Linked DNA regions of Anaeromyxobacter diazotrophicus. Each later gene encodes a partner of the first gene's protein in a complex. Links are inferred from orthologs where the notes say so. Each region holds a gene or a part of one and is shown in the gene's direction. Other genes may lie near its edges.

Region 1 (3,161 bases):
CGCGCGGCACGGCGGCGTCCCGCGCTCGCGCGAGGCGCTGGCGGCGCTGCCGGGCTTCGGCCCTTACACGGCCGGCGCGGTGGCGAGCATCGCCTTCGGCCTGGAGGAGCCCTGCGTGGACGGGAACGTGGCGCGGGTGCTGGCGCGCCTCGGCTGCGTCGAGGGCGCGCCGGAGGCTCCGGCCACGCGGGCGCGGCTGTGGGCGCTCGCGGCGGAGCTCGTGCGCGGGCCGCGGCCGGGCGAGCTCAACCAGGCGCTCATGGACCTCGGCGCGACCGTCTGCGGGAAGGCGGCGCCGCGCTGCGCGCGCTGCCCGGTCGCCCCCTGCTGCGCGGCGCGCGCCCGCGGCCGGGAGCGCGAGCTGCCGCCGGCGCGGGCGCGCCGGGCGCCGCGCCGGCTCGAGGTGGCGTGCGCGGTCGTCGTGCAGGGCGGCCGGCTGCTGCTCGAGCGCCGGCCGCCGGGCGGCCTCTTCGGGGGGCTTTGGGAGCTGCCCGGGGCGGAGGTCGCACCTGGGGCGACCGCGCCCGCCGCTCTCGCGGAAGCCCTGGCGCTGCGGGGGTTGCGGGTGAGGGTGGGGAAAGAGCTGGCGCGCGTGGAGCGGGTGCTGACGCACCGGCGCCTGGCGCTCACGGCCTTTCGCGGCAGCGTCGCGCGGCTGCCGCCTCCGGGGGGGCAGCTCCGGCTGGCCGCGCCCGAGGAGCTGCCGGCGCTCGCGCTCTCCGCGGCGACCCGGGCCCTGGTGGAGGCGCTGCCGGCGAGCGGCCGTCCCGCCGCGCGCCGCAGAATTCGTGAGGAAGAATGAAGATCGCGCTTGGCGCCGGGCCGCGGTGCGAGTACCTTGCGCGCCGCCGGAAGAAGCGCGCGAATCCCTGCTTGACAGCAGGCGGTGGAACCGTATAATTCGCGCCCCTTCGACGGATGGGTCTGTCGATGTTCACGGGCGCCCCACTGCAGCGAGCGGGGCGTTTTCATTGAAGGAAGCTCTTTCAAGCATGCCGACGATCAGCCAGCTGGTGCGCCAGGGCCGCGAGCAGCTCCAGGTGAAGAAGAAGGCGCCCGCGCTTCGCGAGTCGCCGCAGAAGCGCGGCGTGTGCACGCGCGTCTACACGACGACGCCGAAGAAGCCGAACTCGGCGCTCCGCAAGGTCGCCCGCGTCCGCCTCACCAACGGCTTCGAGGTGACGAGCTACATCCCCGGGGTCGGGCACAACCTGCAGGAGCACTCGGTGGTCCTCATCCGCGGGGGCCGCGTGAAGGACCTCCCGGGCGTGCGCTACCACATCATCCGCGGGACCCTCGACGCCGTCGGCGTGCAGGGCCGCAAGCAGAGCCGCTCCAAGTACGGCGCCAAGCGCCCCAGCTAATTTTTCCAAGGACCAGCCTCGATGCCTCGTCGTCGCGAAGTCGAGAAGCGGAAGATCCTCCCCGATCCCAAGTTCCAGGACCGGCTGGTGGCGAAGTTCGTCAACAACCTGATGCGGAAGGGCAACAAGTCCGTGGGTGAGCGGATCATCTACGGCGCCTTCGACCAGGTGGAGCAGAAGCTCAAGGACGACCCGCTCAAGATCTTCAAGAAGGCGCTCGACAACGTGAAGCCGGTGGTCGAGGTGAAGAGCCGCCGGGTCGGCGGCGCCACCTACCAGGTGCCGGTCGAGGTCCGCCAGGATCGCCGCACGGCGCTTGCCATGCGCTGGCTCATCGACTATTCGAAGGCGCGCGGCGAGAAGACGATGGTGGACAAGCTCGCCGGCGAGATCATGGACGCCGCCTCCAACCGCGGCAACGCCGTGAAGAAGCGCGAGGACACGCACAAGATGGCGGAGGCGAACAAGGCCTTCGCGCATTACCGCTGGTAGACGTGAAGAGCGGTGCGGCGGGCTCGGCTCGCCGCGGTCGGTACGCTGCTCTTTGACAGCTCGGAAGAGGTCGTCAACGCCGCGAGGCGACGAAGGTCCGCATTCAACGTCGCAAGGGAAGAGACCGAGAGACACATGGCCCGCACCACTCCGCTCGAGCGTTACCGCAACTTCGGCATCATGGCGCACATCGATGCCGGCAAGACGACCACGACCGAGCGGATCCTCTTCTACACGGGCGTCACCCACAAGATCGGCGAGGTCCATGAAGGCACGGCCGTCATGGACTGGATGGAGCAGGAGCGCGAGCGCGGCATCACCATCACCTCCGCCGCGACCACCGCCTTCTGGCGCGAGCACCGCCTCAACATCATCGACACCCCCGGCCACGTCGACTTCACCATCGAGGTGGAGCGCTCGCTCCGCGTCCTCGACGGCGCCTGCGCCGTGTTCGACGCGGTGAACGGCGTCGAGCCCCAGTCCGAGACGGTGTGGCGGCAGGCGGACAAGTACGAGGTCCCCCGCATCTGCTTCATCAACAAGATGGACCGCGTCGGCGCCGACTTCTTCATGTCGGTCGGCACCATCAAGGAGAAGCTCGGCGCGAAGCCGGTGCCGCTCCACCTCCCGATCGGCGCCGAGGACAAGTTCCGCGGCATGGTCGACCTCGTCAAGATGAAGGGCATCACCTTCGACGACGAGACGATGGGGGCGAAGTACCAGGAGATCGAGATCCCCGCCGAGCTGGTCGAGCAGGCGAAGGAGTACCGCGCCGCCCTCGAGGAGTCCGTCGCCGAGGTGGACGACGAGCTCATGGCGAAGTACCTCGACGGCCACTCGCTCACGAACGACGAGGTCAAGCGCGCCCTGCGCAAGGGTACCATCGGGCTCAAGTTCTTCCCGGTGCTGTGCGGCACCGCCTTCAAGAACAAGGGCGTGCAGCAGATCCTGGACGCCGTCGTCGACTACCTGCCGAGCCCGCTCGACGTCCCGCCGATCAAGGGCGTGAACCCGAAGGGCGTCCAGGTCGTCCGCGGCACCTCCGACTCCGAGCCGTTCGCCGCGCTGGCGTTCAAGCTCATGAACGACCCGTTCGTCGGCAACCTCACCTTCATCCGCGTCTACTCCGGCAAGCTCGAGGCCGGGTCGTACGTCTACAACGCGACCAAGGACAAGAAGGAGCGCGTCGGTCGCCTCCTCCAGATGCACGCCAACAAGCGCGAGGAGATCAAGGAAGTCCTCGCCGGCGACATCGCGGCCGCGGTCGGCCTGCGCTCCTCCACCACCGGCGACACGCTCTGCACC
Region 2 (3,152 bases), on another replicon or contig:
ACCCGGCGACGGGTCCCCGTTTCGTTTCCGGGCTTCCGGGCAGGGCTCGCGCGCGGCGAGGCTAGTCGCCGTCGTCCTTCTTGCCGCCGGCGATGACCTGGAAGCGGGGCCGGCGGCGCGGGGGCGCCCGCAGCACGCCCGCCAGGATCGCGTCCCAGGGGACCGCGCAGTCGAGGCGGCGGCCGCGGAACGTGAGCGAGCAGCGCAGGCCCCAGTCGTCCATGAGCAGCTCCGGCGTGTCGCGGCCGACCACCAGGTTGAGGCGCACGAGCTGCTCCTCGCCCAGGTACTCCGGGAGCTCCACGCCGGGGGTGGCGGGGTTCACGATGATCGACTCCACCGCCTCGGCCGCCTGGCAGGCGGCCAGCATGTCGGCGTACCGGCGCTGCAGCGCGAAGAGCTGGAGTGCGCCCTCGGACCAGCCGGGGCAGGTCGGGGGGCAGGCCGCCTCCGGGGGGTGTTGGTGCTGAGCGTCCACGACGGAATGTTTACTACGGTTTCGCGCCGCGGTTCAGGGGAGCCTCGGCGTGGTACACGGTGCTCGGGGCGGGTGGCGGAACGGCAGACGCGCCGGACTTAGGATCCGGTGCCGCGAGGCGTGAGGGTTCGAGTCCCTCCCCGCCCATTTCCCTTGACCCGACGCGGCAGTGCACGTACCTACCGACCCGCCTTTTCCACCCCAGTCGCGAGAAAGAAGCCATGAAGATCGAGGTCGAAGCCCTCTCCCCCGTGGAGAAGAAGGTCACCGTCGAGGTGGACCCGGAGCGCGTCGCGGCGGAGCTCGATCGCGCCTACGCCTCCCTGGGCCGGCGCGTGAAGCTGCGCGGCTTCCGCGCGGGGAAGGTGCCGCGCAAGGTGCTGGAGCGGAACTTCAAGGACGAGGTGGAGCGCGACGTGGTGGAGAAGCTCGTCTCGGCGACCTTCTCCGACGCGGTCCGCGAGCACGCCCTCGAGGCGGTCGCCCCCCCGCGCGTCGACGTGGCCGAGGAGGGTCTGCAGCAGGCGCAGCCGTTCCGGTTCACGGCCCGGGTCGAGGTGAAGCCCAAGCTCGAGCCGAAGGACTACCAGCAGCTCGAGGTCTCGCGCCGGCCGGTCGAGGTGACCGACGCGATGGTGGCGGAGGAGCTCGGCAAGCTGCAGGAGAGCCTGGCGCAGCTCGTCCCGGTGGAGGGGCGCGCGGAGGCGCAGGCGGCCGACTACGCGACCATCGACTTCGAGGGGACCATCGACGGCCAGCCCTTCGAGGGCAACCGCGCCGAGGGCGTCACCGCGCGCGTCGACCCCGGCGAGTTCCTGGAGGGCTTCCTGCCCCAGCTGGCCGGGAAGAAGCTCGGCGAGACGACGGAGCTCGACCAGGCGTTCCCGGCGGACTACCGCGTCGCGCAGCTGCGCGGGAAGACGGCGCACTTCGTCGTCACCCTCAAGGGCCTCAAGGTCCGGCAGCTCCCCGCCCTGGACGACGAGCTGGCGAAGGACGCGGGTGTGGAGGGCGCCGACACGCTCGAGAAGCTGCGCGCGCGCGTCCGCGAGGACCTCGAGAAGCGCGAGAAGCGGCGCTCGGAGTCGGAGCTCAAGGACGCGCTGGTGAAGGCGGCGCTGGCGAAGAACGACTTCGAGGTGCCGCCGGCGCTGGTGGAACGCGCCATCGACGCGATGATCCAGGGCGCCGCCGACCGCTTCGCGCGCCAGGGGCTCGACTTCCGGCAGATGGGCCTCGACGTGCCGCGCATCCGGGCCGACCTGCGCGAGCAGGCGCTGCTCCAGGTGAAGGGCGCGCTGCTGCTCGAGGCGATCGCCGACCGCGAGAAGATCGAGGTCACCGACGACGACGTGCAGGCCGAGATCGCGCGCACCGCGACCGAGCTCAACCTGCCGCTCGCGCGCGTCCAGCAGGAGCTGCGGGGCGGCGAGGGCCGCCGGGCCCTCCAGAGCCGCGTCCGGGAGGACAAGGCGCTTGCCTTCCTGACCTCCTCCGCTAACTTCAAGTAGTCGCAGGAACCGCCGCGAAACGGCGAGGGAGAAACCCATGCCTTACATCCCCATGCCGTACGTGGTGGAGCAGACGCACCGGGGTGAGCGCAGCTACGACATCTACTCGCGCCTGCTGAAGGACCGGATCGTCTTCCTGGGCACGCCCGTCGACGACGACGTGGCGAACGTCATCATCGCCCAGCTCCTGTTCCTCGAGTCGGAGGACCCGGACAAGGACATCTCGCTCTACATCAACAGCCCGGGGGGGTCGGTGACCGCCGGCCTCGCGATCTACGACACCATGCAGTACGTGAAGCCCCAGGTGTCCACCATCTGCCTCGGGCAGGCGGCCTCCATGGGCGCCTTCCTGCTCGCCGGCGGCGCGCACGGCAAGCGGTTCGCGGTGCCGAACGCGCGCATCATGATCCACCAGCTCTCGGGCGGCTTCCAGGGGCAGGGCACGGACATCGAGATCCACGCCCGCGAGGCGCTGCGGCTCAAGCAGCGGCTGAACGAGATCCTGGCCCGCCACACCGGGCAGCCGATCGAGCGCATCGAGAAGGACACCGAGCGCGACTACTTCATGGGCCCAGGTGAGGCGAAGGAGTACGGCCTGCTCGACGACGTGATCGTCCACCGGCACCGCGCCGGGCAAGCAGAGCCGAAGAAGCCTTAGTAGAATGAGGATCGGGGCCGCCGGTGGCCCCCCGGGCCACGCCAGGAGGCGCCTTTGGAGAAGCGCGAGACCCTCTGCTGCAGCTTCTGCGGGAAATCGCAGAAAGAGGTGAAGAAGCTCATCGCCGGCCCGACCGTCTACATCTGCGACGAGTGCATCGGGCTGTGCAACGACATCATCGCCGAGGAGATCGCGGGCGAGGAGAAGCGGGACCAGAAGGTCCGCATCCCGCGCCCGTCCGAGATCAAGGCGATCCTCGACGAGTACGTGATCGGCCAGGAGCGGGCGAAGAAGACGCTCGCCGTCGCCGTCCACAACCACTACAAGCGCATCGAGACGCGCATCAGCGTCGACGACGTCGAGCTGCAGAAGTCGAACATCCTGCTGCTCGGCCCGACCGGCTCCGGCAAGACGCTGCTCGCCCAGACGCTGGCCAAGATCCTGAACGTCCCGTTCACGATCGCGGACGCCACCTGCCTCACCGAGGCGGGCTACGTCGGCGAGG

What was found.
Region 2: the proteins of rpsG (region 1) and tig are in contact, whole or in part, in a crystal structure (PDB 3GTY), measured with the Thermotoga maritima proteins. The link is inferred for Anaeromyxobacter diazotrophicus from one-to-one orthologs. Residues at the interface, in WP_004081843.1 of Thermotoga maritima: Lys34, Lys52, Lys55, Glu59, Arg62, Gln63, Glu66, Asn67, Lys69, Val71, Arg95, Ala109, Lys110, Lys111, Gly112, Arg113, Pro114, Glu117, Glu121, Ile124, Ala125, Tyr127, Asn128, Asn129, Thr130, Gly131, Lys135, Asp139, Arg142, Met143; in WP_004081061.1 of Thermotoga maritima: Glu122, Val124, Val129, Leu130, Tyr133, Glu188, Gly259, Ile262, Tyr263, Glu266, Ser270, Glu273, Gln274, Glu277, Arg308, Gln311, Ile312, Ser315, Tyr316, Glu325, Arg329, Arg336, Leu363, Phe366, Trp367, Arg373, Leu377, Arg381, Leu384, Glu387.

What each region holds. Positions count from the first base shown.
Region 1 is NZ_BJTG01000007.1:193,546-196,706, forward strand. The notes cover bases 268-3,120. They hold rpsG (30S ribosomal protein S7), read left to right. Parts: upstream 268-1,385; coding sequence 1,386-1,856; downstream 1,857-3,120. Other genes in these bases: mutY (A/G-specific adenine glycosylase), read left to right, coding at 268-802; rpsL (30S ribosomal protein S12), read left to right, coding at 993-1,364; fusA (elongation factor G), read left to right, coding at 1,992-3,120. In the rest of the region: more of mutY, read left to right, coding at 1-267; more of fusA, read left to right, coding at 3,121-3,161.
Region 2 is NZ_BJTG01000002.1:39,165-42,316, forward strand. The notes cover bases 1-2,844. They hold tig (trigger factor), read left to right. Parts: upstream 1-699; coding sequence 700-1,989; downstream 1,990-2,844. Other genes in these bases: HWY08_RS03215 (hypothetical protein), read right to left, coding at 62-478; clpP (ATP-dependent Clp endopeptidase proteolytic subunit ClpP), read left to right, coding at 2,027-2,647; clpX (ATP-dependent Clp protease ATP-binding subunit ClpX), read left to right, coding at 2,702-2,844. Outside these bases: more of clpX, read left to right, coding at 2,845-3,152. UniProt on the Bacillus subtilis protein: Involved in protein export. Acts as a chaperone by maintaining the newly synthesized protein in an open conformation. Functions as a peptidyl-prolyl cis-trans isomerase.